3 regions of the Mesorhizobium sp. B4-1-1 genome follow, and region 2 is predicted to be linked to each of the others. Evidence: predicted binding sites of a transcription regulator. Region 2 holds the regulator's gene; each other region holds the start of a gene.
The links. Region 2 encodes LexA, which represses DNA repair genes until DNA is damaged. Its sites were predicted from a motif close to TGTTCNNNNTGTGTTCNG; they were not measured.
Positions count from the first base shown of each region.

Region 1 (10,643 bases), 370 kb from region 2:
CAGATCGAGGAAGTGGCCGGACGTGGCGGCAGCCATCGGGCGGGCGGCGCTGCCGTCCGCCAGCGTCACCGGACGCTTCGACGCCGAGGCGTCCACTTCCTCGGTGTTGTTCAGGAAATAGTCGGCGGGACTTGCCGGCTGAGTGCCGTCGGTCGGCTCGACCATATTCTTCGAGGGATCGACCGGCTTGACCAGGTAAGGCGTGACGATGATGACCAGGTCGGTCTCACGCCGCTGATAGGATTTCGACGAAAACAGCGGACCGAGCACCGGCAGCCTGCCGATCCCCGGCACCCGCGATGTCGTGATGTCGTTCTGCGACTGCAGGAGGCCGGCGATCATGAAGCTCTGGCCGTTCTTGAGGTCGACCGATGTCCTGGCGCGGCGCACGATGAAGGCCGGAATGGAAATGCCGCTGCTGACCTGGATGGAAGCGGACGGGTCGATCGAGGACACTTCCGGCGCGATGTCGAGGCTTACCAGCCCGTCCTTCAGCACCGTCGGCGTGAAATCCAGGCCGACGCCGTACTTCTTGTAGGTGACGCTGATCTTACCATTGTCTTCGGAAACCGGGATCGGGAACTCGCCGCCGGCAAGGAAGCTCGCCGTCTGGCCCGAACGTGCAATCAGGTTTGGCTCCGCCAGCCGCCGCGCCAGGCCGCGTTCCTCCAGCGCCTTGATGGCGATGTCGATGGAAACGCCGTTCGAAAGCAGGCTGCCGATGATCTCGCCTGTTCCGGCAGCCGTCAGGTTTCCCCCATCCGGGTTCAGCACGACTTTGCGGTTGCCGATGCCATAGGCGAAATTGGCGGCGTATTTGGCGCCGAGATCCTGACCGGCCTGGCGATTGATCTCGACGAAGCGGACGTTGAGCTGCACCTGCTGCGAGGACGAGATGTTGACCGAGTTGATGATTTCCTCGTTGCCGGAAAAGCGCGACGCGATCTTGCTGGCCTTGTCGGCGGCGACCGCATCGTCGGCCTCGCCCGACAGCACGACGCGGCCGTTCGCCGAACCGACCTTGATCTTGGCGTCGGGCACGCTGGCGCGGATGGTGCTGGCCAGTTGGTCGGTGTCCAGCGTCACCTCGATGTCGATGGTGCCGACAAGCTGCTTGTTCTGGTCGAACAGGGCGATGCCGGTGGTGCCCAGATTGTTGCCGAGCACGTAGAAGGACTTGTCGGTCAGCGGATTGACGTTGGCGATCTCCGGATCGCCGATGACGATCTGGTAGAAGGCGGCGCTCGTCATGATCGTCTTCGGCTTGCCCTTGGCCACCTTGATCGAGGCGTTCTTGTTCGCCGAGACATAGACGACGTCATTGCCAGCCCTTGCCGGCGCGGCGACGCCAAGCATTGCCGCCGCCAGCGCTATCGCGCCGAGAAGACGCCATCCCCCGGTCGTCCGAAATGCATCAAACCCGAACATCTTGCCCCGTCCCTGCCGGTCCCCACCGGCTATTGCTGCAGTTCCTGCGGCGGTTCCCGTGAAGGAACCTTGTATTCCTCGACCTTGTCGCCACGCGTCACGATCACCGTCTTTAGTTTCGGCTCGCCCTGGTCTTTCGTCACTGCGTTGACGAGCGAGGCGGTGCTCGCCTGCGCGTTTGCGGCAACCGAGCCGCCGAAGGACGAGATGGTCGTAAGCCCGCCATTGCTGGCGGTTGCGTCGGCGGCGGACCGCAGCGACAACGACAGCGTGCCGACGGTGCGGGCAAGCGCCACTTTCTGCGCCCCTTCGTTGGTGACTTCGAGGGTCACGGAATTGGCGATTTGCGGCTCGGTCTTGCGCTCGTCGGCGCCCTGTCCGACCGAAAGCACCTTGGCGTCGGAGACGACGATCTCGGACGTGACGGTCGACCCGGCGGCGCCTTGCGCATTCTTGGACACTTCCTGGATATCGCCAGCGTCGCGTGTCAGCACGACGTCCACGCGGTCTCCCGGCGTGATGAAGCCGCCGACACCGGCGATCTCATCGGTGCGGATGGTGACGGCCCGCATTCCCGGCGACAGCATGTTGGAAAGGGTGGCGCGGCCATTCGGCCCCGACAGCTTGGTGAGCAGCACCGGTTCGTTGACCTCGACCGGCGACAGCACGACCCGGCTGCCGTCCGCAAGCAGCTTGTCGATCGTCGGGAAAGCACCTTGCGGCAGCGAATCCTGCGGCCACGGAATCTCGGCGAGCTGCGGCCGTCCGAGCTCCATGCCGTAGCGCAGCGGCGCGCTTGCGACCACGATGGTCTTGAACTCGACCTTGGGCTGCTGCGGCGCCATGACGGAGACGACCTTGACCTCGGGCTGCGCCTTCGCCTGGCTCTTGACCCAGAAATCCGCCGCAAAGATCGAGATCGCGCCGAACACGGCGGCGATGCCGATCATGGTTATGGCCCTGCCCCTCACAACGAAACCCCTGACGCCCGTGGTCTTTTGTTGGTTAGGCCTCACGCTAGGCGTTAATGTTAAAGAATCGGGAACACCGGGGCACGCCGGCCGCCCTATTTCGGCCGGCTTGGTTATCGAATGGTTTTGGAATAAGAGACAGTTTGATCCCTGAACGGAACAGGAACTCGTTCGCCCGCCAAAAGCGTGGCAGTATCGAGACGTGATTCGCATTACCGGACGCTAGGCCCAGCATGGACGACAGCAACGACCTCTTCGGCAAGATGGAAAAGCCGGCACAGCCGGTGCGCGCGCCGTCACGCCCGGCCGATCCGCTCGTTCAGGCCGCGAAGCGTTCGACCGCCGTCCGCGACGGCAGCGAGGGCTACAGCGCCGCCGACATCGAGGTGCTGGAAGGGCTCGAGCCGGTGCGACGCCGTCCGGGCATGTATATCGGCGGCACCGACGACAAGGCGATGCATCACCTGTTCGCCGAGGTCATCGACAATTCGATGGACGAGGCGGTCGCCGGTCACGCCACCTTCATCGACGTCGAGCTTTCCGCCGACGGCTTCCTGACCGTCACCGACAACGGCCGCGGCATCCCGGTCGATCCGCATCCGAAATTCAAGAAGCCGGCGCTCGAAGTCATCATGACCACGCTGCATTCGGGCGGCAAGTTCGACTCCAAGGTCTACGAGACCTCCGGCGGCCTGCACGGCGTCGGCGTCTCGGTCGTCAACGCGTTGTCCGACCATCTCGAGGTCGAGGTCGCGCGCGGACGTCAGCTCTACCGCCAGCGTTTTTCGCGCGGCGTCCCGGTCAGCGGTCTTGAGCATCTCGGTGAGGTCCACAACCGCCGCGGCACCAGGACCCGCTTCCATCCCGACGAGCAGATCTTCGGCAAGGGCGCCGCCTTCGAACCGGCGCGGCTTTACCGCATGACGCGCTCGAAGGCCTATCTGTTCGGCGGCGTCGAGATCCGCTGGACCTGCGATCCGTCGCTGATCAAGGAAAAGGACCAGACGCCGGCCAAGGCCGAGTTCCATTTCCCCGGCGGCCTGAAGGACTATCTCAAGGCGACGCTCGGCGACGAATTCCAGGTCACGCGCGAGGTCTTCGCCGGCAAGAGCGACAAGCAGGGTGGCCACGCTTCGCTCGAATGGGCGGTGACCTGGTTCGGCGGCGACGGTTTCCTCAACTCCTATTGCAACACCATTCCGACCCCCGAAGGCGGCACGCATGAGGCCGGCTTCCGCAACGTGCTGACGCGCGGACTGCGCGCTTACGCCGACCTCATCGGCAACAAGCGCGCCTCGATCATCACCACCGACGACGTGATGATCTCGGCCGCCGGCATGCTGTCGGTGTTCATCCGCGAGCCTGAATTCGTCGGCCAGACCAAGGACAGGCTGGCGACGATCGAGGCGATGCGCATCGTCGAGAACGCCCTTCGCGACCCGTTCGACCACTGGCTGGCAGACAATCCGCAGGAAGCCTCGAAGCTTCTGGAGTGGGTGATCGCGCGCGCCGACGAGCGCGTGCGGCGCCGCCAGGAAAAGGAAGTCTCGCGCAAGAGCGCGGTGCGCAAGCTGCGCCTTCCGGGCAAGCTCGCCGACTGCACGCAGAACGCCGCCGCCGGCGCCGAGATCTTCATCGTCGAGGGCGACTCGGCCGGCGGCTCGGCCAAGCAGGCGCGCGACCGCGCCAGCCAGGCGGTGCTGCCGCTGCGCGGCAAGATCCTCAACGTCGCCTCCGCCGGCAACGACAAGCTTGCCGCCAACCAGCAGATTTCCGACCTGATCCAGGCGCTCGGCTGCGGCACGCGCTCGAAATACCGCGACGAGGATTTGCGCTACGACCGCGTGATCATCATGACCGACGCCGATGTCGACGGCGCGCACATCGCTTCGCTGTTGATCACCTTCTTCTATCAGGAGATGCCGAACCTGATCCGCGGCGGCCATCTCTATATGGCCGTGCCGCCGCTCTATTCGATCCGGCAGGGCGGCAAGGTCGGCTACGCCCGCGACGACGCGCACAAGGACGAACTGCTGCGCACCGAATTCACCGGCCGCGGCAAGGTCGAGATCGGCCGCTTCAAGGGCCTGGGCGAGATGATGGCCGCGCAGCTCAAGGAGACCACGATGGATCCGAGGAAGCGCACGCTTTTGAGGGTCGACGTGATCGACGCCGAGCAGGCCACCAAGGATGCCGTCGACGCGCTGATGGGCACCAAGCCCGAGGCGCGTTTCCGCTTCATCCAGGAGCGCGCCGAATTCACAGAGGCGGATGTGCTGGATATCTGATCGCCCGCCGGTCCATAACAGTCTCCGGCGCGGAGAACCGATGTGACCTGGACGCGGTTGAAAGAGGTTGTCGAGACGCCCTTAAGCGGTTTGACGCAGCCGACCCGTTCGGACTGGATTTTTGCCCTGCGCACGGTTTCGGCCGGACTGATCGCGCTGCTTGTCGCCTACGCGCTGAAGCTCGACCATCCGCAATGGGCGATGATGACGGTGTTCATCGTCGCGCAGCCGGTCGCCGGCATGGTGCTGGCAAAGGGCTTCTACCGGCTGCTCGGCACGCTGGCCGGCGGCCTGGCGGCCGTCGGCATCACATCGCTGTTCGGTGCCAATCCCTGGCTGTTGGTGAGTGTGCTGGCGCTCTGGATCGGCGTCTGCACGCTGGTCTCGTCGCTATTGCGCAACCCGGAAGCCTATGGCGCCGCGCTTGCCGGCTATACCGCGATGATCATCAGCCTGCCGGCCCTCGGACAGCCGCATATTGTCGTCGACCTCGCCGTCGCCCGCTGCGCGGAGATCGCGCTCGGCATCGTCTGCGCCGGCGTCACCAGCCGGCTGATCCTGCCGAAGCTCGCGGCCGACGCCATCATTTCCAGGTTGAAGCGCAGCATCCTCGACCTCGCCGAATATGCCGGCGGCGCCTTTTCCAACGGCGATCCCGCAAGCCTCGCCGCACTCCAGCGCAAGCTGATCACCGATGCCCAGACGCTTGCCGAGATGCGCACCTATGCGCGCCTGGAGGCGCCGAGCTTCGCCACCCGCGCCCACCCGGTGCGGCGCACGATCGGTCAGCTTCTGTGGGCGCTTTCGGCAGCGCGCGCACTGCACAGCCACCGCAGGCCGAAGAACGCGGCGCTCATTCCCATGCGCAGCGAATTGAAGGCCTTCGTCGGCGAACTTTCGGCGACACCCGGCGCGCTCGACGACACCGGCCCCTGGGTGGCGCGGCTCGATGCGATCGCAAGCAAGGCCAGGGAGATGCCCGACCTGCCCAACGATAACGGCTCCAACGATACCGCCGAAGAGAAGGTCGGCACCATCACCCGCCTGACCATTGCCGGCGATTTCGCCGAGGCGCTGAAGCAGGTGATGCGCGGTCTTGACGCGCTCCGCTCGCCTGTCTCCCGGAAATCGAGCGAGCGAGGCCAGCCGGCGCTGGTCGTCCACCGCGACTACCAGGCCGCATGGCGCAACGCCGTGCGCGCGGCGCTCGCGACGTTGCTCGTGGCGGCCTTCTGGCTGACGACCAAATGGTCGGAAGCCGCCGGCACCGTCATCCTCGTCGCCGTCGTCTCCAGCCTGTTCGCGGCACGCCCGGATCCGGTGCAGTCCGCCTGGGGTTTCTTCACCGGAACGCTGATCGCGCTGCCGTTTGCGTTTCTGGTCGGCCAGGTCGCGCTGCCGGCGCTGCCGGGCTTCGGCTGGTTCACGCTCTTCGTGGTGCCGATCCTGTTGCCCGCGGCGCTCGGCATGGCAAATCCCCGCCATGTCGGTGTCGCCACCGCCTTCGCCATCAACTTTCTCGCCTTCCTCAGCCCGCATCAACAGATGATCTACGATCCCGGGCCGTTCTTCGCCGGCTCGGCGTCGATCCTGGTCGGCATCCTGATTGCCATCGGCGTCTTCATTGTCGTGCTGCCCGCCGACCCTTGGGTCACCGTGGAGCGCATCTCGCAGGCGATGCGCGAGGATTTGGCGCGGCTTTGCCTGCATGAGCGCATTCCCCGGCGCTCGGCCTTCGAAAGCCTCGCCTATGACCGGATCAACCAGCTGATGCCACAGGTGCAGCAGACGGGCCGCAAGGGCGACCCCATTCTTGGCGGAAGCATTTCGGCCGTAACCGTCGGGCTGGAAGTGCTGCGGCTGCGCCACGCGCAACTGAACTCCGCCGTCCCGCACGAAACGGTCGAGTCCATCGGCAATTTCTTGCGCGGCCTGGCGGGCGAATTGCTGTTTAGGCGGCCGGGCGAGCCGCAGACCGCGACCGTCGCGGTGGCGAGGCAATATGCGGCCAGCATCGCCCAACGCAGCGATCGGCTCGAAATTCTGCAGATCGCCGCCTCGCTACGCATCATCGCCGCGGCGATGGAAGATTATCCGGATTTCTTTGCGAAGGGTCGCGCCTGAACAATTCGGAGCGTGCCGCGTTTCAGGTCAGACCGGTTCGGGAATGGTTCTTGTCAGGCTGGTCGAGACATTTTTAGGTTGGACACATGGCGCTCAAACGGATGGACAACATAGGAATCGTCGTCGAGGACCTCGGCGAGACGATTGAATTCTTCCGCGAGCTCGGCCTCGAGTTCGAGGGGCGGGCCACGGTCGAGGGAGAGTGGGCCGGACGTGTCACCGGACTGGGCGATCAGCACGTCGAGATAGCCATGATGCGCACGCCGGACGGCCACAGCCGGCTCGAGCTGTCCCGCTTCATCACACCGCCTGTCATCGCGGATCACCGCAACGCTCCGGTGAACGCCCTGGGCTATCTCCGCGCCATGTTCACCGTGGACGACGTCGACGAGACCCTTGAGAGACTCCGCAAGCGCGGCGCCGAGCTCGTCGGCGAAGTGGTCCAGTATAGAGACGCGTATCGGCTCTGCTACATCCGCGGGCCTGAAGGGCTTCTCATCGGCCTCGCCCAGGAACTCGGCTGAGACTTGAATATGCCCTAGGCCGCGGCGATGGCCAGCGCGTGCCCGCGCGCGTTTTCCCGCAAGGCATCGAGGTGGATAGACTTCACCAGCCCGGCAAGATCGCCGTCGGCGGATTGGCCGCCGAGCTCCTTCAGCATCAGCCAGCTCACTTCCTGTACCCCGGCGACACGCCGGCCGTTGGCGACCTCGCGCCAGATCTTGAGTGCGCGCAGGATGATGGCATGCGTGGCCGGCGCAAGTCCGGCGCTGCGGAACAGCGCCTGCAGTGCAACGTCGTGCCCGCCGGCTAGAAGCGCTGTCACCCGCTGCTCGGACTGTTGGGCCAAAGCCACCAGAGTCGAGCCGAAGAAGTCCACCTTGCCATGCGCGATGGTGCGGATGATGAAGCTTGCCGTAAGGTCGCCGCGCAGCCTCAGATGCTCGATCAGCGCGGCATGTTCTTCCAGGCGCGTTCCCTCGATCAGCGTCACCGAGGCTTTCACGCAGGCGTCGCGCATCACGCGATCGGCGCGTGCCGCACCCATCATCGCCAGCACCAGGGGTGAACCTTTCAGGGTCTCGCCGAGCTTGACCAGCAGCATGTGCCGGCAATCGGCGGGCAAGCGTCGATCGGCAATCAGCGCCTCGCGCACCAGCGGCAGGTGGCCGTGCCGCTCGGCCATGCGGCGGAAGCTCAGCGAAGCAATCTCGGCGCCGCTGTTGCCGACCAGCGCGGCGCAGGCCTCCGGCTCGCCGATCTCGGCGATTGCCGCCGCCAGCGACATCGAGACGACCGGACGGTTGGCGATCAGCTTCTGCGTCGCCTTCTGGCCGCAGGCGACGCGCTCGATCAGATCGGCATCGGTCAGCAGCGGCGAACGCGCCAGAACCAGCGCCGCGACTTCCGGCTGGTCGGCTGCCAACGCGCTGATCACCTGCGGCGGCGCGTGATGGCTCATCGACAGCGCCTCGGCGAGCGCCAGCCGCACCTTGGAGGAAGCGTCGTCCAGAAGCAGCGTGAGCGCCGCCTCGGCGGCGCAGCGATCCTCGAATGGCAGATCGGAATTGATATAGGCACGCGCCAGCGCGCTCGCGGCCGCGGCACGCTCGGAAACCCTTGCCGTATCAATCCATTTTAGAAAGTGCGAAACAACCATGCCGACCAGCTACGCCCATGCCGGAATGTTCCCGGCCCCGTTGTCAACGGTAGGCTGGAAATGGTTTACGAACGGTTCACCATGTTTCTTAACCGGCTTGATGGAGGCGCAGCCAACGCCTATCAAGCAGGTGCATTGGAGGAGGTCGAACCATGGCCGGGCTTTATCTGGAAGAGTTTGTCGTCGGCCACGTTTTCCATCACGCGCTGCGCAAGACGGTGACCGAGAGCGACAACATGCTGTTTTCGGTGATGACGCTGAACCCGCAGCCCCTGCACATCGATTTCGACTTCGCCGCAAAGACCGAATGGGGCAAGCCGCTGGTGAATTCGCTGTTCACGCTCGGCCTGATGATCGGTATTTCGGTGAACGACATCACGGTCGGCACCACTGTCGCCAATCTCGGCATGAAGGAGACGGTGTTCCCGCATCCCGTCTTTCACGGCGACACCATCCGGGTCGAGACGACGGTCGTCTCCGTGCGCGAGTCCAAGTCGAAGCCCGACCGCGGCATCGTCGAGTTCGAGCATCGCGCCTACAATCAAAATGCCGTTCTCGTCGCCAAATGCACAAGGCAGGCGATGATGCTGAAGAAGGCGGCCTGATGCGCTCGCTGCTTTTCGTACCCGGCGATTCCGAGCGGAAGCTGGAAAAAGGGTTTGGCGCCGGCGCCGACGTGGTCATTGTCGATCTCGAGGATTCCGTCGCCACCGCGAACAAGGGGGCGGCACGCACGACCGCGGCCGGGTTCATTTCGAGCCAAAGACACCGGACGGGTTCCGCCATCTATGTGCGGGTTAATGACCTGTCGACCGGCCTCACCGACGCCGATCTCGCGGCACTCGTCGCCGCGAAGCCCCACGGCATCATGCTGCCCAAGTCGAACAGCGGGCAGGATGTCCAGCAGTTGGCGGCGAAGCTCCGGGTGCATGAGGCCGAAAACGGGCTGCCTGACGGCGCCATAAGAATCGTGCCGATCATCACCGAGACCGCGGCGGGCGTGCTGTCGGCGGCAAGCTATGCCGGAACGAGCGCGCGGCTCGCCGGGCTGACCTGGGGCGCCGAGGACTTGTCGGCCGCGATCGGCGCGCGCTCGACCCGCGACGAGGACGGCTGTTACACCGACCTGTTTCGCCTGGCGCGCACCATGACCATTCTGGCGGCCGGCGCGGCCGAAGTTGCCGCCATCGACACCGTCTTTCCGGATTTCCGCGACATGGCCGCCTTTGAGAAGGAATGCCGCGAGGCCGAGCGCGACGGCTTCACCGGCAAGATGGCGATCCATCCGGCGCAGGTGCCGGTCATCAACGCCGCCTTCACGCCATCCGCCGAAGCGGTCGGGCGATCGCAGGCGATCGTCGACGCCTTTGCGGCGGCGGGAAATCCAGGCGTCGTCGGCATCGACGGCAAGATGTACGACCGGCCGCACCTGCGGCTGGCCGAACGACTGCTGGCGCGCGCCAGGGCAATTCCAGGAAAAGTGTGAGCGGTTTTCCGTCCGGAATTGCGTAAAAACAAGGGGATAGAGCATTTCACCGTTTCACGGAAACGGTGAAATGCTCCAGGGCGGCAGGCAGTTCCGCCTGACCGCTACCAGACCATCGGGATCAGTTTGTAGCGAACGCTCGCGGCGTAATCGTCATAGAGCCCGGCTACGTGCGCGCTGTCATGACAGCGCGCCGCTCCAATCCTTCCGTCGGCGCGGACGCACCGCCTTCGAAGAATCGTGAGCCAGGCCGCGCCCCTTTGCGGCGTCCATAGACGGTTCACCCTGCCCATGGTCCCGTGTAATCGCCGTAGAGCTTTGCCGGATCGGGCCGCGGTCGCTCCGGCGTTGGTCCCTGATGGGAGCCGATATGGACGAAGCCGATGACGCGCTCCTGCGGCGACAGCCCCAGGATCGCCCTGCCCTCGGCCACGTCGGAATACCAGTTGCTGATCATGTTGGTGCCATAGCCCAGCGCGTTGGCCGCTATCATCAGGTTCATGGCGGCCATGCCGCCCGACAGGAACATCTCCCATTGTGGGATCTTCGGGTTCTCCTTCGGCACCGACACGACGCCGATCACCAGCGGCGCGCGCGAGAAGCGCGCCAGTTCCTGGTTGCGTCGGCCTTCCGGCAACGGCCCCTCGCGCTGTTCGGCGAGCGCCGCCAGCTTCTTGCCGACCTCG
Region 1 covers NZ_VFTH01000001.1:418,384-429,026, forward strand. The annotation lists gene FJW10_RS02105 (type II and III secretion system protein family protein) at 1-1,356, opposite strand, end outside; gene cpaB (Flp pilus assembly protein CpaB) at 1,458-2,378, opposite strand; gene parE (DNA topoisomerase IV subunit B) at 2,633-4,687, shown strand; gene FJW10_RS02120 (FUSC family protein) at 4,730-6,811, shown strand; gene FJW10_RS02125 (VOC family protein) at 6,898-7,335, shown strand; gene FJW10_RS02130 (DUF2336 domain-containing protein) at 7,350-8,471, opposite strand; gene FJW10_RS02135 (MaoC family dehydratase) at 8,624-9,076, shown strand; gene FJW10_RS02140 (CoA ester lyase) at 9,076-9,957, shown strand; gene FJW10_RS02145 (nitroreductase) at 10,238-10,643, opposite strand, start outside.
Region 1: the regulator LexA is predicted to act here: its motif matches at 2,550-2,567, upstream of parE (DNA topoisomerase IV subunit B).

Region 2 (10,643 bases):
CCTCCACGATCAGCTCAATGTCGAGTGGTTTTGATTGGCATCGCCGCGGTCAGGTAACGGTTGTCTTGACCGCGAAGCGGGCTTCTCGCCAGACGCCGGTCCGCAAGATGTCTTCGAGCACTTCGACGGCCTTCCAGACATCCCTGTAGCCGACATAGAGCGGGGTAAAACCGAAGCGCATGGTCGACGGCGCCCGAAAATCACCGATCACGCCGCGTTCGATCAGGGCCCGCATGATCTGGTAGCCATGCAGGTGAATGAAGGAAATCTGGCTGCCGCGTTTGGCGCCGTCGCGGGTGCTTTCCAGCGTAAGATCGTAACCGCCGCACCGTGCTTCGACGAGTTCGATGAACAGATCGGCCAGCGCAATGCTCTTCCTCCGCACCGTCGCCAGGTCAACGCCGTTCCAGATGTCGAGCGCGCCTTTCAGCGTCCGCATCGACAAGACCGGCTGCGTGCCGCACAGAAATCGGCGGATGCCGGTGCCTGGCGCATAGGCTTGCTCGAAGGCGAACGGCCGTGCATGGCTCCACCACCCGCTGAGCGGCTGCCGCACATCGGCAAGATGCCGCTCGGCCGCATAGATGAAAGCAGGAGAACCCGGCCCGCCATTGAGATATTTATAGGTGCAGCCGACGGCGAAATCGGCGCTTGCCCTGTCAAGTTCTACCGGCATGGCGCCCGCGCTGTGGCAGAGATCCCATACGATCAGCGCACCGGCGTCATGCGCCATGCGCGTAAGCGCCGCCATGTCGCGCAACTCGCCGGACTTGTAATTGACGTGGTTGACCAACACCACCGCGACGCGTTCGTCGATCAGTTCCTCGATGGTCGGCGCGTCCACGCCAGCCAGGCGCAGGACAGCGTTCTTTCCGGTCGAGGCCACCCCTTCGGCCATATAGATATCGGTCGGAAAACTGTCGCCCTCGGCAACGATCACGGTTCGGTCCGGCCGCATCGCCATCGCCGCGTGCAGCACTTTGTAGATGTTGATCGACGTGGTGTCGCAGACCACGGTCTGGCCCGGCGCCGCGCCGATCAGGCGCCCGAGCCGGTCGCCCAGCTCGACCGGCATGTCGAACCATCCATCCTTGTTCCAGGCACGAATGAGGTCATGCGCCCACTCCTCGGCGGCTGCCTTGCGCAACTCGTCGAATGCGGCGTGCGAGGCCGCTCCCAACGAATTCCCATCGAGGTAGATCACCCCCTCCGGCAGGACGAAGCGATCGCGCAGGGCGCGCAGCGGATCCGCGGCATCCATCGCCTCGATCTCGGCGAGATCAGGAATTCCCCCCATCATGCTGCCGCCTCCATTTCGGCATGGCGCCTCACGCGGTTGGCCAAGGGCGGTTGTCTCACCACCGTCCATGCCACGGCAAGAACCTTCTGCGCCATGTTAGCTGGTCCATAGACGGCGAAGACCATGGATCGGAATCATTGCCGAAGTTGGCATTTTGGGTCCGTTTCGTTCACGGTGAAGCACATTCGCGCAAAGCCGAAGCGATCCCGCCCCCGCCTTTGTGGCGGTGGTGGACCGCGCTGCAGCTTGAGGAGGGCTGCAAAATCGAGCGGAATCAATGACACCGCCGACCTGGCTCGGCCGAGTATCGCTTGGATGCAACATTGTTTCCGAAATCTCAACAAATTCACTAAACTTTAAACGGTTGCGGAACACAACTGGAACAGATAGTGTTTGTTCTGGGTTTGTTTTTCTGATTCTGGTTTCAGAACCAAGGGGCCGCCATGCTGACGCGCAAACAACATGAACTGCTGATGTTCATCCATGAACGCCTCAAGGAGAGCGGGATTCCGCCGTCTTTCGACGAGATGAAGGAAGCGCTCGACCTGGCCTCCAAATCGGGCATCCATCGGCTGATCACGGCGCTGGAAGAACGCGGCTTCATTCGCCGGCTGCCGAACCGTGCGCGCGCGCTTGAAGTGCTGCGGCTGCCCGACTCGATCGCGCCCGGCCTGAATGCAGCGAGAAAGTTTTCGCCGAGCGTCATCCAGGGCGGCCAGGGCAATCTCGGCCGCCAGGTCAAGCCGGCCACGCCCTCGCGCACGCCGACACCCAGCAATGACGACGACGCTGTTTCGGCCGTATCCATTCCCGTGATGGGTCGCATCGCCGCCGGCGTGCCGATAGACGCCATCCAGCACCAGACGCATTCGATCTCGGTGCCGCCGGACATGATCATGGGCGGCGAGCATTATGCGCTGGAGGTCAAGGGCGACTCGATGATCGAGGCCGGTATCTTCGACGGCGATACCGTCATAATCCGCAACGCCAATACGGCAAGTCCGGGCGAGATCGTGGTGGCGCTGGTCGACGACGAGGAAGCGACCCTGAAGCGGTTTCGTCGCAAGGGTGCCTCGATCGCGCTCGAGGCCGCCAACCCGGCGTACGAGACCCGTATCTTCGGACCGGACCGGGTCAAGGTTCAGGGTAAGCTCGTCGGACTCATCCGCCGTTACTGAGCAGAACCGCGCGGCGGTCTTCGCCGGAACTGCGTGCCATCTATTCTGTAGGCTGCGGCGCGACCGCCGGCTTTTCCGGTCGTTGATAGGGCGGCAGCCCCCTCGCCTCACGCGCGTATTTCCGCTGCTCGTGCCAGGGCCGGTACGGTTCTTCGACCGCGTAGCGAACAGTTGGCCGCGCGGTTGCCGATTGCGGATCGAAGAAGATGGCGGCGCTGCCGTCGCGTGCCAGCTGCCGCTTGGTGACGACAAGCACGCGCGGATCGCGGCATGGGTTGTAGGCCGTGGCGTCGTCGATGACGATGAGGTCGGCGAAACCGCAAGCAGGCCGGGCGCTGGCGCGATTCTCGGCGAGCGCGACGATGGCGCCGGAAGGATGCCGGCCGATGCAGAGGTCGCCGGTGCAATAGAACGGCGAGCCGGGCGGCAGGTGGACGGGATCGGCGATGTCCATGGCGTCTTTGGCGAACGTCTCCGGCGGTACGATTTCCTCGGCTTTCAGCGCCCGTTTCCAGTTGTCGGTGGTGAACTCGTTGGAGCGCGTGCGGTTGATGGCAAGCTCGCCGCCGCCGATCGGCATCGCCACCAGATGCGCGTCCTCCGAGACAAGCACATCCGGGGCGCGGGCATGGGGAATGGCCAGCAGCGCGGCGAGCGCGAAGGGTATGGCGGCAAGCCTCAGCCAGGTGGTGGCCATCGTCGCGATGACCAGCGCGACCGTGGCCAGCAGCACCGACTGGATCGAGATCAGCCCGACGGCATCGACCGGTGAGCGCTCGGAGATCCACGCCGAGATGGCGATCATCGCCGTCAGGCCCTGGCCCATCACATAAAGGAATGGGCCGTCGAAGCCGAAGGGCATGGCCAGCGCGCTCAACACAGCAAACGGCATGACGATCAACGAAACGATCGGCATGACCGCCAGATTGGCCAGCAGGCTGAGCGGCGACACGCGCTGGAAGTGCCAGATCGCAAACAACAATGTCGCGCTGCCCGCGATGAGCGACGTTATAGCGGCGCCGCCCACTCCAACCGCCACTTTTCGCGACACGAAGCCGAGAAACGAACGCTTTGCCGGCGGCGCGGTCGTTTTGCCGGCGCGATAGTCGGCAAAACCGGCATAGGCGCCGACCAGCGCGGCGGTGGCGGCGAAGGACATCTGGAAGCTCGGGCCGACCACTTCATGCGGCGAGACAAGGATGACGGCGATGGCCGAGATCGCCAGGTTGCGCATGGTGAGCGCCGCGCGGTCGAAGAGCACGGCGGCGAGCATCACGGCCAGCATGATGAAACTCCGCTCGGCCGCCACCACGATGCCGGAGATCACGAGGTAGGCGGCGATCGAGAACAGCGCGATTGCAGCGGCATATTTCTTCACTGGCCGGCGCGACGAGAAATCCGGAAACAGCGCGAAGGCGCCGCGCAAAAGGACCATGATCGTGCCGGCGACCAGCGCCATATGCAGCCCGGAGATCGAGATGATGTGGTAGATGCCGGTCCGTCGCATCGACTCGTTGATGGCTTCCGGAATGCCGGCGCGGACGCCGACGATCAGTGCGGCTGCGATCTCGCCTTCGGATCCGCCGATGGCGCTCCTGATGTGATCGGCGATCCCTTCGCGCGCGTTTTCCACTGCCGATGCGACGCGCGCGCCAAAGGGCGCTTCCGCTGGCGCAATCAGCTTTGGATCACCCAGGAAAAAGCCGCTGCCGCCAATCCCGGCAAAATAGCTGTCGAATGAAAAGTCGTAGCTGTCCGGCCGAACCGGGCCGGTCGGCGGCAACAGCTTGGCATAGCCGGTCAGCATCGACCCGGCTGTCATGTCGGGCGGGATCCTGCGCGCCGAAAGCCTGACGCGATCCGGCGCGTAGTGCAGCTTCGGATGCTCCGTGGAAATCAAGTCGATGGTCAGCCGGACCCGGCCATTGGCCATCGCCTCGGCGGTGACGAGGCGGCCCGTCAGCCGTGTCTGGATTTCCGAACCCAGCATCGGGATTGCCATCCGCCAGGTCTCGACCTTGGCCGCGAGAAAGCCCAAGGCGCAGAAAAACGCCGCCATGAAGACAAGGTGCGTTCTGTGCCGGGAATGTGAGACCGCCGCGCAGACCGCCATCAGGGCCACTGCCGCAAGCGGCCTGTAGAGATCCGGCTCAGCGCTCAGCGAGAAGTAATAGATGACGCCGGCGGCCAGAAACACCGGCACCAGCAGGAAGCCGATGCCGCGGTCGAGCTCGGTGGCGGCAGCGGTGCCGATGCTTCGGCGCAGTGCGGGAAGCGAGGCGCGGCCAAGCTGTCTGCGGATTCGGCCGACGCTCGCCGTTGGCGAGACCGGCCGTATTGCGCCGTCAGCGAGCGGCATAAGCTCGGTAGATGCCCGCGGCTCCGGGAACGAAACCGGCGCGGTCTCTTCGGGCGTGGCATGGGCAAACATCAGGCGTTCGCTGACGCCAGCTGTCGTTCCCCCGCCCTCCTCCGCGCCCCGGCCACGTCCAGCCATCGGGTCTGCCCCTTGCGCCCCAGACCGCCTATGCTACATGAACGCCGGTCGCGTGGAAGTCCGCGCGAAACATGCATTTTTTCAGTGCTTCCTCGAGAGTTCCATGTCCGACAAGGTCGTCACCCGTTTTGCCCCCTCGCCCACAGGCTACCTGCATATTGGCGGGGCGCGTACGGCGCTGTTCAACTGGCTCTATGCCAGGCACACCGGCGGCACGATGCTGCTGCGCATCGAGGATACCGATCGCGAGCGCTCCACCGAAGCTGCCACCGCCGCCATTCTCGACGGGCTGACTTGGCTTGGCCTCTCCTGGGACGGCGAGGCCGTCTCGCAGTTCGAGCGCGCGCCGCGTCATCGCGAGGTGGCCGAGGAGCTGGTGCGCATGGGCAAGGCCTATTACGCCTACGAGACGCCGGCCGAGCTCGAGGCGATGCGCGAGGCGGCCCGGGCCAAGGGTCTGCCGCCGCGCTACAACGGCCAGTGGCGCGACCGCGGCCCCTCCGAGGCGCCGGCAGGCGTCAAGGGTGCGATCCGCATCAAGGCGCCGACCGAAGGCGTGACGATCGTCAACGACCGCGTGCAGGGCGAGGTGCGCTTCCCGAACAAGGATCTCGACGATTTCATCATCTTGCGTTCCGACGGCGTCCCGACCTACATGCATGCCGTCGTCGTCGACGATCACGACATGGGCGTCACCCACATCATCCGCGGCGACGATCACCTGACCAATGCCGCGCGCCAGACGGTGATCTACGACGCCATGGGCTGGGATGTGCCGTCGATGTCGCACATCCCGCTGATCCACGGCGCCGACGGCGCCAAGCTGTCGAAGCGGCACGGCGCGCTCGGCGTCGAGGCCTATCGCGCCATGGGTTATCTGCCCGAGGCTCTGCTCAACTATCTGGCCAGGCTCGGCTGGAGCCATGGCGACGACGAGGTGATGTCGGTCAAGGACATGGTCGCGTGGTTCGACATCGGCGACGTCAACAAGGGCGCGGCGCGCTTCGACTTCGCCAAGCTCGAGGCGCTGAACGGCGTCCATATGCGCAAGATGGATGACCAGGCGCTATTCAACATCTTCGTCGCCACCTTGCCCTATCTCGAAGGCGGCCCGACGCTCGCGGCAAAGCTCGACGACAGGCGCAAGGCGCAACTGCTTGCCGCCATGCCCGGTCTCAAGGAGCGGGCCAAGACCCTGGTCGAACTGGTCGACGGAGCGGCGTTTCTGTTCGCCGAGCGGCCGTTACCGCTGGATGAGAAGGCGGCCGGCTTGCTCAACGCGGATGCGCGCGCGATTCTGCGCGGCGCGCATGGCGCATTGTCTGCCGTCGAGGGCGACTGGAGCGCCGCCTCGGCCGAGGCTTCGATCCGCGACTTTGCGCAGGCCGGCGGGCACAAGCTCGGCGCCGTGGCACAGCCGCTTCGGGCCGCGCTGACCGGCCGCAGCACCTCGCCCGGCGTGTTCGACGTGCTTGCCGTGTTGGGTCGCCAGGAAAGCCTGGCGAGGATTGGAGATCAAATCGATTAGGAGCGAACTGGCCCAAGAAGATTGGCATTGAAAGGTGTGTTTCGCAGTGCAACATTAGGCCTTGGCCCAATCTGGCACGCACCTCCTAAAATGCGATGGCAAGTTCGCGCATTCCGGTGATTTCGACGTGTCGTTTGCAGGAATTGCCTTGCCGGCATGAGGAACATAAAGGAGTTTGCAATGAGCGAAGCTGCGACAAAACTGGAACCGAGCGGCAAGGCGCATGAGTCGACCGCCAGGCTCGAACTTGCCGGCAAGACCCATGAATTCAAGGTGCGAAGCGGGTCGACCGGACCTGACGTAATCGATATCGGCGCGCTCTACAGCACGACCGGCGTCTTCACCTACGACCCCGGCTTCACCTCCACGGCAAGCTGCGAGTCGGCAATCACCTTCATCGACGGCGATGCCGGCATCCTGCTGCATCGCGGCTATCCGATCGACCAGCTTGCCGAACATGGCGACTTCCTCGAGGTCTGCTACCTCCTGCTCTACGGTGAACTCCCGACCAAGGCGCAGAAGGAGGATTTCGACTATCGCGTGACGCGCCACACGATGGTGCACGAGCAGATGTCGCGCTTCTTCACCGGCTTCCGCCGCGACGCGCATCCGATGGCCGTCATGTGCGGCGTGGTCGGCGCTCTATCGGCCTTCTATCACGACTCCACCGACATCTCGGATCCCTACCAGCGCATGGTCGCTTCGATGCGCCTGATCGCCAAGATGCCGACGATCGCGGCGATGGCCTACAAATACCACATCGGCCAGCCATTCATTTACCCGAAGAACGAGCTGAACTTCGCCGCCAACTTCCTGCACATGTGCTTTGCCGTGCCGTGCGAGGAATACAAGATCAATCCGGTGCTGGCGCGCGCCATGGAGCGCATCTTCATCCTGCACGCCGACCATGAGCAGAACGCCTCGACCTCGACCGTCCGCCTTGCCGGCTCCTCGGGCGCCAACCCGTTCGCCTGCATCGCCGCCGGCATTGCCTGCCTGTGGGGTCCGGCGCATGGCGGGGCCAACGAGGCAGCGCTCAACATGCTGGGCGAGATCGGCCATGTCGACCACATCCCGGAATTCATCGCCCGCGCCAAGGACAAGAACGATCCGTTCCGGCTGATGGGCTTTGGCCACCGCGTCTACAAGAACTACGATCCGCGCGCCAAGATCATGCAGAAGACGGCGCATGAGGTGCTGGGCGAACTCGGCATCAAGGACGATCCGTTGCTCGACATCGCCATGGAGCTGGAGAAGATCGCGCTGACCGACGCCTACTTCATCGAAAAGAAGCTCTACCCGAATGTCGACTTCTACTCCGGCATCACGCTAAAGGCGTTGGGCTTCCCCACCACCATGTTCACCGTGCTGTTCGCCGTTGCCCGCACCGTCGGCTGGATCGCGCAGTGGAAGGAAATGATCGAGGATCCGCACCAGAAGATCGGCCGCCCGCGCCAGCTCTACACCGGCGCCACGGAACGCGATTACGTGCCGATTGCTAAGAGATAGGGAATAGTGAGTAGGCAGTAGGCTACTGCCTACTGCCTACTGCCTACTGCCTACTGCCTTCCTGATACACCCCATCACCACTTCGGCGGCGATCTCGCCCGAGGGCCGCTCGGTCGTCATGCGCCGGGCGATCTCGGCAAAGCCCGCCATTTGCCAGGCGCGCATGCCGGTGTCGGCAAACAGGGCTTCCAGCTGCCGGGCCAGGTTTTCCGGCCGGACATACTGATCGTAGAATTCCGGCACCAGCGCGCGGTCGGATATCAAATTGGGCAGCAGTGCCGACCACGTCGTCACCATATGCTGCAGAATCTGGCGCGCGATCGGGTCGAGCTTGTAGCAGGAAACCATCGGAACGCCTGCGAGCGCCAGTTCCAGCGAAACCGTTCCAGACGCGATCAACGCCGCATCGGCCTTGCCGAAGGCTTGCCATTTGCGCTCCGGCTCGGTGATGATTTCCGGCTTGTCGTCCCAGCTCGCGACCGAGGCCTTCACCAGTTCGGCGACATGCGGCACCGTCGGCAACAGCAAGCGCAGGCGGTGGCCGCGTTGGCGCAGCGCCGACATCGCCTTGCCGAAGGGCTCTATCAGCCGGCGAACTTCGCCGCGGCGCGAGCCGGGCAGCACCAGCACCGTCTTGACGCGGCCCTCGGCGAGGTCGCGCGGCTGGCTCTGCGCCTTGGCGGCGCCGAGGATGCCCGGATCCTGCGTCAGCCGGTGGCCGACATAAGTGCCCGGCGGCCCGCCAAGACGGGCAAGCGCCTTCACCTCGAACGGCAGGATGCACAGGATGTGATCGACATAGGGCTTCATCGCCACCGCCCTGCCCGGCCGCCAGGCCCATACGCTCGGGCAGACATAGTGGACGATCGGGATGGCCGGCGCCGTTGCGCGGACCTTCTTCGCGACGCGCAGCGAAAAGTCCGGACTGTCGATGGTGACCAGGCAATCGGGCCGCTCGGCCGCGATCATCGCCGCCGTCTGGCTGATACGGCGCATCAGCCGCGGCAGGTCGCGCAGCACCGCGCTAAAACCCATCAGCGCGATTTCGCCACCGTCGAAGAGCGGGTTCAGTCCCAGCTGCTGCAAGTGCCTGCCGCCGATGCCCACGAGTTGCACCTTGCGGCCGGTCGTGCGTTCGAGCGCCCGCACGATGTCGGCGCCGAGCAGATCGCCGGATTCCTCGCCGGCAACGACGGCGATCTTGAGCGGCTTGTCAGAGACCATTAGCCGGCTCCCCATTGGCCATCTGCGTCGCGGGCAGGCCGACAATGAACAGGCCGAGCGCATTGGCGCGTGCCAGCGTTTCCGGGCCCTCGAGAATGAGCGAACGGCCGGCTTCTACGGCTATGCCGGCAAGGCCTGCCGCATGCGCAGCCTCGATGGTCTGCGGGCCGATCGTGGGCAAGTCGGCGCGCAATTCCTGGCCCGGCTTGGCGCATTTGACCAGCACGCCGCGCGCCTTGCCGGCCAGCCTGCCGTGGCCGCGCAATTCCCGCGTTCTGTCGAGCAGGCCGGCGGTGCCCTCAATGCCTTCCAGCGCGACAGCTCGGCCTCCGATCGCAATCGCAGCCTGGCCGATATCGAGTGCGCCGATGGCCTTGGCCGCCTTACGGGCGGCTTCGATGTCACGCCAGTCGGACTGGTTTGGCCCGATCGCCGTCAATGGACCTTCGCCAGCCGTCAGTTCCGGAACGACTTCGTGCGCGCCGACGACCTTGACGCCTCGCTTTTCCAGGCCTCGGGTCAACACCTTCAGCAGGCCGTCGTCGCCGCGTCGCAACGCTCTGACCACGGAGGGAATTATCGCCAGCAGACCAAATGTCGGCTTTATCCTGCTCAGCCGGGGCCTGCGCTTGATCTCGCCGGCCAGGACAAGGTGCGTGATGCCCCGGCGCTTCAGCAACGGAAGCAGCAGCCCGATATCTTCCAGCGCGAGTTTTTCCTGATCGTAGGCCGCGAAGTCCGCCTCGCGGTCGACCTCACCGGCGGCGATGATGATGAAGGGCACAAAACCGTGCTTGACCAGGCCATCGGCGACTTCGACGGGCAGGCTGCCGCCGCCGGCAATAATGCCGACCTTCGAGCCCGGCGCGAGTTGGAACCCTGATGCGGCGGGCTCAGTCCTCGTCATCGCCGCTGTCATCGTCGCCGCCACCTCTGAGCGATGGGACGGCAAAGTGTCGCTTGTCGCGACTGGTGATGAAATCGATGATCTTCATGGCCGTTGGCGACCCGGCGAACTCGGCCTTGGCGAGTTCCACATTCTCACCGACGGTGCGGGAACGATCGAAAATCGTCCTATAAGCCTTGCGCAGCAGGTAGATCTCGGAACGCGGCAGACCGGAGCGCTTGAGACCAATGATGTTCAAGCCGCGCAGGCTGGCGCGGTTGCCGACGGCAATGGCGTAGGGAATGACATCGCCGACAAAAGCCGAGCAGCCGCCGAGAAAGGCGTTGTCGCCGACGCGCACGAATTGGTGAACCGCACTTAGGCCGCCGATATAGACGTTGTCGCCGATCTCGCAATGTCCGCCGAGCGTCGCGCCATTGGCGAAGGTGGCGTTCTTGCCGACGACGCAATCATGGGCGATGTGGGCGTAGGCGAGGAAGTTGCCGTTGTCGCCGACAGTT
Region 2 covers NZ_VFTH01000001.1:53,155-63,797, forward strand. The annotation lists gene kynU (kynureninase) at 50-1,297, opposite strand; gene lexA (transcriptional repressor LexA) at 1,744-2,478, shown strand; gene FJW10_RS00275 (ComEC/Rec2 family competence protein) at 2,519-4,975, opposite strand; gene gltX (glutamate--tRNA ligase) at 5,079-6,503, shown strand; gene gltA (citrate synthase) at 6,684-8,012, shown strand; gene lpxB (lipid-A-disaccharide synthase) at 8,049-9,236, opposite strand; gene lpxI (UDP-2,3-diacylglucosamine diphosphatase LpxI) at 9,226-10,143, opposite strand; gene lpxA (acyl-ACP--UDP-N-acetylglucosamine O-acyltransferase) at 10,130-10,643, opposite strand, start outside.

Region 3 (10,643 bases), on a different contig from region 2:
GAAGTGCAGGTATTTGGCGACAATTTCGGCAATGTCGTGCATCTCTATGAACGCGACTGCTCGGCGCAGCGCCGCCACCAGAAGGTGATCGAGGAGGCGCCCGCCCCCGGCATGACGCCGGTGCTGCGCAAGGCGATGACGGAGGCGGCCGTGAAGGCCGCCAAGGCGATCAATTATTCGGGCGCCGGCACGATCGAGTTCATCGTCGACGCCTCTCAGGGGCTCAAAGCCGACCGCTTCTGGTTCATGGAGATGAACACGCGGTTGCAGGTCGAGCACCCCGTCACCGAGATGGTCACCGGCGTCGATCTGGTCGAATGGCAGCTTCGCGTCGCATCCGGCGAAAAACTGCCGAAAACGCAGGGCGAGATCGCGCTTGCCGGCCACGCTTTCGAGGCACGCCTCTATGCCGAGGATGCGGCGAAGGGTTTCCTGCCGGCGACCGGCACGCTGCATCATCTCAAATTCCCCGACGCCGCGGCGGAAGGCGCAGCGATGCGCATCGAGACCGGCGTGCGTGCCGGCGATGCGATCTCGCCCTTCTATGACCCGATGATCGCCAAGCTGGTTGTTTACGGCAAGGACCGAGCCACGGCGCTCGGCGCGCTGCGCGATGCCCTCGCCCGGACCGAAGTCGCCGGCTCGACCGTCAACACCGCCTTCCTGGCGGCGCTCGCGGCCGACGCCGATTTCGCGGCCGGCGACGTCGATACCGGGCTGATCGGGCGGCATCAGGAGGCGCTCACCACCATTCCCGGGCCGGGCGACGAGACGATCGCCGCGGCGGCGCTGGCCGCGATGGATGCCGGCACGCCGGGTCCCGCCGCCGATCCCTGGTCCACGCTTTCCGGCTATGCGCATTTCCACACGCTGTCGCGCCGCATTCGCCTGCGCCATGGCGAGGAGAACATCCTGGCCAGGGTTTCGGCACGGCCTGACGGCCGCTTCCAGGTGGCGCTGGAGGCACCGCATGATGCGGTGAACACGCACGATTTGCGGACCATGCCGCATGCCGCCCGCTGGCCCGGCCACGTTACCGTCTTCGAGGGCGCGGTCGGCTATACGTTCACGGTTCCCGATCCGCTTGCCAAGGCCGACGAGGCGGGAGCCGCCGCAGGCAGCCTGCGCGCGCCGATGCCAGGCCTGGTCAAGCTGGTGCGCGCCGCGGCGGGCGATGCCGTGATCAAGGGCCAGCCGCTGTTGATCCTCGAAGCCATGAAGATGGAGCATATGATCGCCGCCCCGCATGACGGCGTGATCGCCGAGATCGCGGCCGAGGGCGCACAGGTCAGCGACGGCACGGTGCTGGTCCGGTTCGCGGAGGACGGCCAGGGCTGAAGTGCTGAATGATTGAATAGCTATGTCGGCGGGACAGCGCCGGCCTCGCCTGTACGTCAATGCCACGGCACAAACGAAAATGGCCGGGACAAGCCCGGCCATTTCCTCGATTGCAGAACCGAATTACGGCTGGATCGGCGCGTATTTGCCGTCGTGCCACTGGTTGATGTCGTAGCTGGCGTTCTTCAGGTCGCCCTTCTCGTCGAAGACAACGTCGCCGACGACGGTGCTGATCGGCTTGCCGTCCTTGAGCGCCTCCGCGACCTTGGCCGGATCGTCGGTGCCGGCGCGCTTGACGCCTTCAGCCACGGCTTGGATCACCGCATAGGAGAACAGCGTGAAGCCTTCCGGCGTGAAGCCGCCGGCCTTGATCTTGGCGACGGCGTCCTTGGCTTCGGGCTTCGACTGCGGGTCCGACGGGAAGACAAACATGGTGCCTTCACCGGCCGGGCCGGCGACCTGCCAGAATTCCGGCGAGGCGATCGAGTCCGGCATGATCAGCTGGAACTTGACGTTCTGCTCGGCCGCCTGACGCAGGATCAGGCCCGCCTCCGGGTGATAGCCGCCGAAATAGACGACATCGGCCTTGAGTTCCTTCAGCTTGGTGACGAGGGCCGAATAGTCCTTCTCGCCGGCATTGATGCCTTCATAGTCGACTTCCTTGAGGCCGCCGGCATTCATCGTCGCCTTCACCGCATCGGCGACACCCTGGCCGTAGGCGCTCTTGTCGTGCAGGACGACAACATTCTTGCCGGCGTATTTCTTGGCGATCCAAGGGCCGATGAAGGCGCCCTGCGCGTCGTCACGCGTGTAGAGGCGCATGATGGTCGGCCAGCCGGCCTTGGCCGCGGCATCGGTCAGCACCGGGTTGGACGAGGCGGGGCTCATCATCAGCGCGCCGGCTTCGGCATAGACGGCCGAGGCCGGAATGCTTGAGCCCGAGCAGGCATGGCCGTCGACGAACTTGACGCCGTTGGCGACGATGCGGTTGGCGACCGAGACCGCCTGCTTCGGATCGCACTGGTCGTCCTCGATGTCGAGCTTGATCTGGGAGCCGTTGACGCCGCCAGCGGCATTGATCGCGTCGGCGGCAGCCTGCGCGCCCTGCTTGAACTGGTCACCGATGGTGGCGAGCTGGCCGGTCATCGGGCCGACCACCGAAATGGTGATGTCGTCGGCGAAGGCAACCGGGGCGCTCATCATCAGGCCAAATGCGGCCGCGCTCAAAATACCCAATTTTTTCATGACTATAAGAACTCCTCCACTTGCGCGCGCCGCTCCGGCCGCGCTTCTTCCACAGAGCCGGGACAATTTCACCCTTCGCCGAAACTGTCGAGAGCACAATGCGGAAGGTTTTGGTTCATTTAGGCGAGGATTTCTTGGGCCACGCGCCTGATTACCAGGCGTAATGCAAAAAGCCGCGCCGGCCTTGTCCCGGCCGGTCGCGGCTTTTTGCAATCGAGCTTCCCCGGCGCCCCGCGCCTGAACCCCGCTCGCTTCCCTGTTTTGCGTGGCTTCGGTTGTTTCAACCTGCCGCGTTCTCGTTCTTCTTGACCGGCCGTCTTTTCGCGGCCTTGTCCCAATCAGCTTCCGAGCGCTGCGCGCGCTGAGGATCAGTGCATCGTCATCCATTCGCGCGCTTCGCGCAGCGCCGTGGCGATCTCGACTTTCGACATGGTGGTCGACAGCTCCGAGCGCAATTCGGCGGCGCGGGCCGAGCCCTTGATCGCGGCGATGTTGAACCATTTGTGGGCGGCAACGACGTCGGTCTCGCAATCGCGGCCGGTCGCATACATCATGCCCAGTTCGAAAAGAATGTCGGCCTGGGCAGTTGCCCCCATGGCGCCGAAGCCGTCTTCAAGCATTTCAAAACGTGCCATTTCAATCCCCTGTCTGGCTCCCGAGAGCCGCCTCCTTTTCCCTTGGGGCGGGGCGCTCTTTCGATGCTTTCGAGGATGACGGCTGGCCTTGAATCTGTCGTTAAATGGCTTGCTTAATTTGAGGAAAACAAAGCTAAAACAAGAGGTAAACGCGAAAAACTGTTAAGCATGGGAATCCAGCGTTTCAGCCATTTTGCATCAAATTCGATGAAAATTGCCGCGAGCGGAATCAAGACTTCGCTAACCACGGAAACCGAAGCGTTTTTCGAGTTTCGTTTATTCCGGGCAATGCAGGGGCGCGAAAATCCTTGCAACCTTCCGTGGCGGCACTGCTTTTGTTTTGGCGGGAGCTGGATTAGCTTTACCTTTGCGTAAGGGGCAGGAAGGCGGACCGGAGCCCGCCGCAACCCCATAGGGAGGAGGACAAGATGTTTCGAAAGATGAGCCTGGCCCTGGCGGCCACAGTGATCATGGCGAGCGCCGCGTGGGCCGACCCGATCGAAGGCAGTTGGAAGACGCAGTCCGGCGAGACGGCGACGATCGGCGGCGGCGGCTCGTTCTCCATCACCCTCAAGACCGGCAAATATGCGGGCAAGACGATCGGCTCGATGAAGGCGACCGGCGACAACAAATATGCCGGCAACATCACCGACCCGGCGAACGACAAGACCTATTCCGGCAAGGCGACGCTCACGGGCACGACGCTCAAGATGAGCGGCTGCGTACTTGGCGGCCTGATCTGCAAGAGCCAGACCTGGCATAAGCTCTGATCGCCAGATTCCAGATCATCCGAAACGGGGCCGAACGGCCCCGTTTTCCTTTGGAGCGGCGGCGCTCCGCCGGACCGGCGCTGCGCCACCGGCACCTGTTCAAGACCTCGTCAATCAATTTGAACCGCAGATGAATACCGGTCTCAGAACCGGTTCAGAGGCATTCCGGCATTCTCTCCCGCATTGAAGGAGAGAGAAATGCTTGCCCGCCGCTTCGCAATCGTCTGCCTGCTGATGAGCCTGTTTGGCATGTTCTTCGCCATTCTCGTTGCGGAGGCCGGTCATTCAGCCCGCCCGTGGGAACGGCCGGTGCCTACGTTGTCGGCCTCGTGAACCAATTCAAGCGCTGAAACGACCAAGCTGGAACGGGGACACCACTAAAATGAACCGCATCGCCGCCATCGCAACCAATGCCCTTCGGCTGCTGCCGCGGGCGACGCTCATCCTGATGTTGCTTGCCGCCCCCGTGTTGGCGGTGCCGATGATGCGCGCCGACACGGGCAACAGGATCGAGGCGCCGCCGCGCAAGAACACCAGCGTCGGCTTCGTGCTGCTGATCAGCCTGCAGCGCGGATAAGGCAGCCGAAGAAAAACGACGCGCCGGACCGCTTGAGGCCTGGCTCCCCCTCCCAAGCGCTCTCCTGAGTCTCTATATTGAGCCATGGAAAAGCGAATCTACCCCCAAGCTATCGAATCGGTCGTCATGCCGGAGCCATTCGGCAAGCAGAGCTTCCACGACGCCAGAAAGGCCGTTGCGGCGCTGCAGGCGCTCTACGACCGCAACACAAAATTCCTGCGCGATTCCTTCGCCGCGCTTGCCGCTGGCGGGGACGAGAGCAAGCGCTACCGGGCCTTTTACCCGCAGATCGGCGTCACTACGACCTCGTTCAGTCAGGTCGACTCGCGCCAGGCCTATGGCCATATGCCGACGCCCGGGCATTTCGCCACCACGATCACCCAGCCGCAACTGTTCGAGAACTATCTCATCGAGCAGTTGAGGCTCATCATGCGCAATCACGGCGTGACGGTGACGGTGGCGGAATCGACGACGCCCATCCCGCTGCATTTCGCCTTCCTCGAAGGCACCTATGTCGACGGGGCGGCCGCCGAGCGCATCAAGCGGCCGATCCGCGACCTGTTCGACGTGCCGGATCTCGACGGCACCGACGACCAGATCGCCAACGGCACGTTTGAGGTGGCGTTTGGCGAGCCGCGGCCGCTGGCGCCGTTCACCGCGCAGCGCATCGATTACTCGCTGCACCGCATGACGCATTACACGGCGACCAGCCCGCAGCATTTCCAGAATTTCGTGCTGTTCACCAATTACCAGTTCTACATCGACGAATTCGTGGCGCGGGCCCGCGAGCTGATGGCCAGTGGCGACAGCGGCTATGTCGAGTTCATCGAACCCGGCAATGTCGTGACCCGGAACGGGGCAACGGCATCGGAAGGCACGTCGCCGCAGCGCCTGCCGCAGATGCCGGCCTACCATCTGAAGAAGCCCGGCCATGGCGGCATCACCATGGTCAATATCGGCGTCGGCCCGTCCAACGCCAAAACGATAACCGACCATATCGCGGTGCTGAGGCCGCATGCGTGGGTCATGCTCGGCCATTGCGCGGGCCTGCGCAACACGCAGGCGCTCGGCGACTATGTGCTGGCGCATGCCTATGTGCGGGAGGACCATGTGCTGGACGACGACCTGCCGGTCTGGGTGCCGATCCCGCCACTGGCCGAAATCCAGGTGGCGCTGCAGGAAGCGGTCGCCGAGGTGACTGGTTTGTCGGGCTACGACCTCAAGCGCATCATGCGAACCGGAACCGTCGCCACCATCGACAACCGCAATTGGGAACTGCGCGACCAGCGCGGACCGGTGCAGCGCCTGTCGCAGTCGCGCGCCATCGCGCTCGACATGGAATCGGCCACCATCGCCGCCAACGGCTTCCGTTTCCGCGTGCCCTACGGGACGCTGCTGTGCGTCTCCGACAAGCCGCTGCATGGCGAACTGAAGCTGCCCGGCATGGCGACCGAATTCTACAAGCGGCAGGTGGCGCAGCATCTCACCATCGGCATAAGGGCGATGGAGAAGCTGGCCGAGATGCCGATGGAGCGGTTGCATTCGCGCAAGCTGAGAAGCTTTTCCGAGACGGCATTCCAGTAGACGCGTGCCGGCCGGCCACCGGCGAGGCAATCGGTCGTCTTGCTTGAGCCGCAATTTGGCCGATAAGCGATCCGGGTGGAAGGCTGGGACAGTCGGAGCAAATGACAACGGGCGGCGCACGCTTGAGCATGATGGCTCAACTGACATTCCTGGCGATGATGGCATGCTCGGCCGCGTTGCTGGCCGGATTCTTCGGCACGCTGCATCCGGCGTTCGATTCCTTCTCGCATTTCCGCATGCATCTGAGCGTGCTGACGGCCTTGCTCGCGCTGGCGCTGCTTGCCGGCCCCTACCGGCTGCAGGCGGTCGCCGCGCTGGTCTTCGCCATCGCCTGCTTCGCCACGACGACAAGCGCGCTGCCGAGATTGTCGACGCCGCAGGCGTTCGCAAAGCCGGCCGACAGGATGGTCTATAGCCTGCTGCAGATGAACTTGCGCTTCAACAATCCGACGCCGAAGAAGGTGCTGTCGCTGATCGGCCGGACCAATCCGGACGTCATCACGCTCGACGAAGTGTCTGGGATGTGGGCCACGGAGCTCGGCTATATTGCCAGCGCCTATCCCTATCGGATCCTTTGCGACTATCCCAACGGCATATTCGGCGTCGCGCTGCTTTCGCGCCGCCCCTTCGCCGTCGGCACCGCGCCGCGTTGCGAGCCGCGCGGCGCGATGGCGACCGCCACGATCGATTTCGGCGGCATTCCGGTCAACGTCGCCGCGATCCATCTCAGCTGGCCGTGGCCGAAGGAGCAATACTGGCAGATCGGCGAACTGGCGGAACCGCTGGCCAGGCTCGGCGAGACCGCCATCATGGCCGGCGACTGCAACGCCGTGCCGTGGAGCGCGGCGGTGCGGCGGGTGGCGCGGCTCGGCGGCATGACGCTGATGCCGTCGGCCGGCCCGACCTGGATCCACCGCACGTTGCCCGACGTCCTGCGCCGCTATGCGGGCCTGCCGATCGACCAGGTGTTCAGCAAGGGCGGGGTGACGATCCTGTCGTCGGCCCGGCTGGAGGATACCGGCTCCGACCATCTGCCTGTGCTGGTCGAATTCACGCTGCGGTCCGACAGCAACGCGCCCGAGGACGAGCACAAGTCGGCGCTGGCGGCGAACGAGGCGCCGGACGAGCCGCGCAGCTGACGCCCTCCTGATACGCGAACGGACTTAAGTTCAGTTCTTCCCCACCAACGCATTGACCAGTTTTTCGACATGGCCGCCGTCGCGGTGCTCGCGCGCGTCGAAGGCGTTCTGCCTGGCCTCGTAGTCGGCATAGATCGTGTCGATGCGACGCCTGGCGTCCCGGCGAAGACTGGTGCAGAACCAGTTGTCCTGCCGCTTCAGCCCGGCAAGCGCCGTGTCGGTCGCCCGCATCATCTGCTTGGCTATGCGGCCATGGGTGTGCTCGTGCTGGCGCACGCCAGCCATGAAACGCTCCCAGCGCCTGCCCAGGGCCGGACCAGCCTGCGACATGCGGCGCGGAAACGTGTAGGTGATGTCGATCGTGCCGTTGGCCTGCCGCAGCCGGCAGATGCCGTTGTCGCGCGTCACATCGAGCTTCCAATGCACAGCGTAGCCAGTCTCGGCGATGGCGCGCGTGGCATGGCCGTGCCTCGGCCCCAGGCCGTCCATCGCCTCGATCAGTTCCGCGCCGGTCTTGCCGGCGACGTCGTAGGTGCGCACATGCACGGTCAGCCTGGTGCCGGCGGAGGCGGCCCCGCACAAAAGCACACCGGCAGCAGCTAATATCGCCAGACTGGTCCGCCGCATGTCCGCCTCCTTGTTCGGGCGAAGCAGACCACACTCGGCGCGCGGCTTCAACGGCCTTGGCCGATAAGGCGCGGATCACACATGCCCCGGTAGACCGTGCCTTCGCCGGCTTTCTCTTTGGCGGCGGTCGAGACGGCCCGGTCGGGGCGATCACATCCCCTGATAAACCGGGCCCTCGCCGCCTTGTGGCGGCACCCAGTTGATGTTCTGGTTCGGATCCTTGATGTCGCAGGTCTTGCAGTGCACGCAGTTCTGCGCGTTGATGACGAAGCGCACGTCCTTTGCCGCCGGATCGGCGGCGGCGTTGCCGTCCTTGTCCACCCATTCATAGACGCCGGCCGGGCAGTAGCGGGTCGAGGGACCGGCGAAGACATCGTGCTCGGAACGCTGCTGCAGCGCCATGTCGCCGACGATCAGATGGGTCGGTTCGTTCTCCTCGTGGTTGGTGTTGGAAAGGAACACCGAGGAGAGCCGGTCGAAGGTCAGCACGCCATCCGGCTTCGGATAGGCGATCTTCTGATGCTTGGAGGCCGGCTCGAGCGTCGCATAGTCGGCCTTGCCATGCTTCATGGTTCCGAAGGGCGAGAAGCCGAACAGCGTGTTCAGCCACATGTCGAGCCCGCCGATGCCGACGCCGACAATGGTGCCGAAGCGCGACCAGAGCGGCTTGACGTTGCGGACCTTCTTCAGGTCCTTGCCGATATCGGTACCGCGCCAGGCTTCCTCATAGGAAGCGAGCTCGTCATTGGCTCGGCCGCCGGCAATCGCCTCGGCCACATGCTCGGCCGCCAGCATGCCCGAGAGCACCGCATTGTGCGAACCCTTGATGCGCGGCACATTGACGAAGCCGGCCGCGCAGCCCATCAGCACGCCGCCGGGGAAGGAAAGCTTCGGCACGGACTGCCAGCCGCCCTCGGTTATGGCGCGCGCGCCATAACCGATGCGCTTGGCGCCTTCGAAGGTGCCGGCGATCGCCGGATGCGTCTTGAAGCGCTGGAACTCCTCGAAGGGCGAGAGATAGGGGTTCTTGTAGTTGAGGTGGACGACGAAGCCGACCGCCACCTGGTTGTCCTCGAGGTGGTAGAGGAAAGAGCCGCCGCCGGTCTTCATGTCGAGCGGCCAGCCGAAGGAGTGCTGAACCAGGCCCGGCTTGTGGTTCTCGGGCTTGACCTGCCAGAGCTCCTTGAGGCCGATGCCGAACTTGCCCGGCTCGCGGCCGTCGGCAAGCCGGTATTTGGCGATAAGCTGCTTGGCGAGAGAGCCGCGCGCGCCTTCGCCGATCAGCACATATTTGCCCATCAGCGCCATGCCCGGCGCGTAAGCCGGGCCGTGCGTGCCGTCCTTCTCGATGCCCATGTCGCCGGTGATGACGCCGGTGACGGCGCCGGCGTCGTTGTAGACAAGGCTTGCCGCGGCGAAGCCCGGATAGATCTCGACGCCCAGCGCCTCGGCCTTGGTCGCCAGCCAGCGACAGACATTGCCAAGCGAGACGATGTAATTGCCGTGGTTGTTCATCAGCGGCGGCATCAGGAAGTTGGGCAGGCGGAACGAGCCGGCGGGGCCAAGCACCAGGAAATGGTCCGCGGTCACAGGCGTCTTGAACGGATGATCGCCCTCCTCGCGCCAGCCGGGCAGCAACCGGTCGATGCCGATCGGATCGACGACCGCACCCGACAGGATATGGGCGCCGACCTCGCCGCCCTTCTCAAGGACGACGACGGAAAGGTCCGGGTTGAGCTGCTTCAGACGGATCGCGGCGGCAAGGCCGGCGGGACCCGCGCCGACGATCACCACGTCGAATTCCATGCTCTCGCGTTCGATTTCGCTCATCGACCCCTCACTGGCTCGCCATGTTTTCGCATTGTGCTGGCTCACGCGCTGCATAGCGCATCAATTCGCGACGCGAAACCGGCGCCGACGTGACAACGCCGATTTCGACAAAAAGTCGCGGTTTTCCCTACGAAACGGTCGCCGCGCAGGCCATGGCCAAGCATAGGCCAGCGCCAAATGGATGGAAGGCCAGGCCGCGTCCGCATGTTTTTAATTGTTCGACGGCTTGGTTATCGGCAATACTTCGCACCATGCGCAGTCCAGAGCCAGCCGGCTTTCCATCAAAGCGCTTACTCTTCACGCCAGGCATGGCCTGGCGCGCGGTTCTTCCACTCCTCTTTTTGTCCGTGCCGGCGCATACCGATCCGGTGAAGGTCTGGGCCACCGGCGCCTATTCCTTCTCCGACGAACTGGGCGGCTTCCGCATCACGGGTGCTTCCGGCATCGGCACCAGGGAAGACCCGCTGATCATCAGGGAGGAACTGAACACGGCGACGCCGGTGACGCTGACGATCCGCGCGACCAAGCCGATCGAGCCATTCGGCAAGGCGGGCCAGGTCGCCAACGGCGTGATGTATATGCGCATCGACGTGCTCAACAACAGCGCCCTGCCCTGGGTGGAATTCCAGTTCGAGCTGCAGGAAATCCTCGACCAGCCAAGCGTGTTCGGCGACGGCCTTTCCTTCGATCAGCGCAACAAGACGCCCGACAACATCTGGTCGAGCAATTTCGCCGATTTCGACCGCCGGTTCGAACCCTATGACCAGTTGCTGTTCAAGAACGGCAAGGTCGACCCGCTCAAGACGGCGACCTTCGACTTCCTGATCACCGACTACACGCCGCGCTGGACGTTTTACATTGTGCAGGATCCGCGCATCCCGACTGGATGACCTCGGCG
Region 3 covers NZ_VFTH01000019.1:10,888-21,530, forward strand. The annotation lists gene FJW10_RS23325 (acetyl/propionyl/methylcrotonyl-CoA carboxylase subunit alpha) at 1-1,338, shown strand, start outside; gene FJW10_RS23330 (ABC transporter substrate-binding protein) at 1,462-2,583, opposite strand; gene FJW10_RS23335 (sel1 repeat family protein) at 2,952-3,218, opposite strand; gene FJW10_RS23340 (DUF2147 domain-containing protein) at 3,647-3,988, shown strand; gene FJW10_RS30995 (hypothetical protein) at 4,187-4,321, shown strand; gene FJW10_RS23345 (hypothetical protein) at 4,371-4,565, shown strand; gene FJW10_RS23350 (AMP nucleosidase) at 4,692-6,149, shown strand; gene FJW10_RS23355 (endonuclease/exonuclease/phosphatase family protein) at 6,278-7,288, shown strand; gene FJW10_RS23360 (DUF922 domain-containing protein) at 7,319-7,915, opposite strand; gene FJW10_RS23365 (electron transfer flavoprotein-ubiquinone oxidoreductase) at 8,066-9,745, opposite strand; gene FJW10_RS23370 (hypothetical protein) at 9,997-10,635, shown strand.
Region 3: the regulator LexA is predicted to act here: its motif matches at 3,342-3,359, upstream of FJW10_RS23335 (sel1 repeat family protein).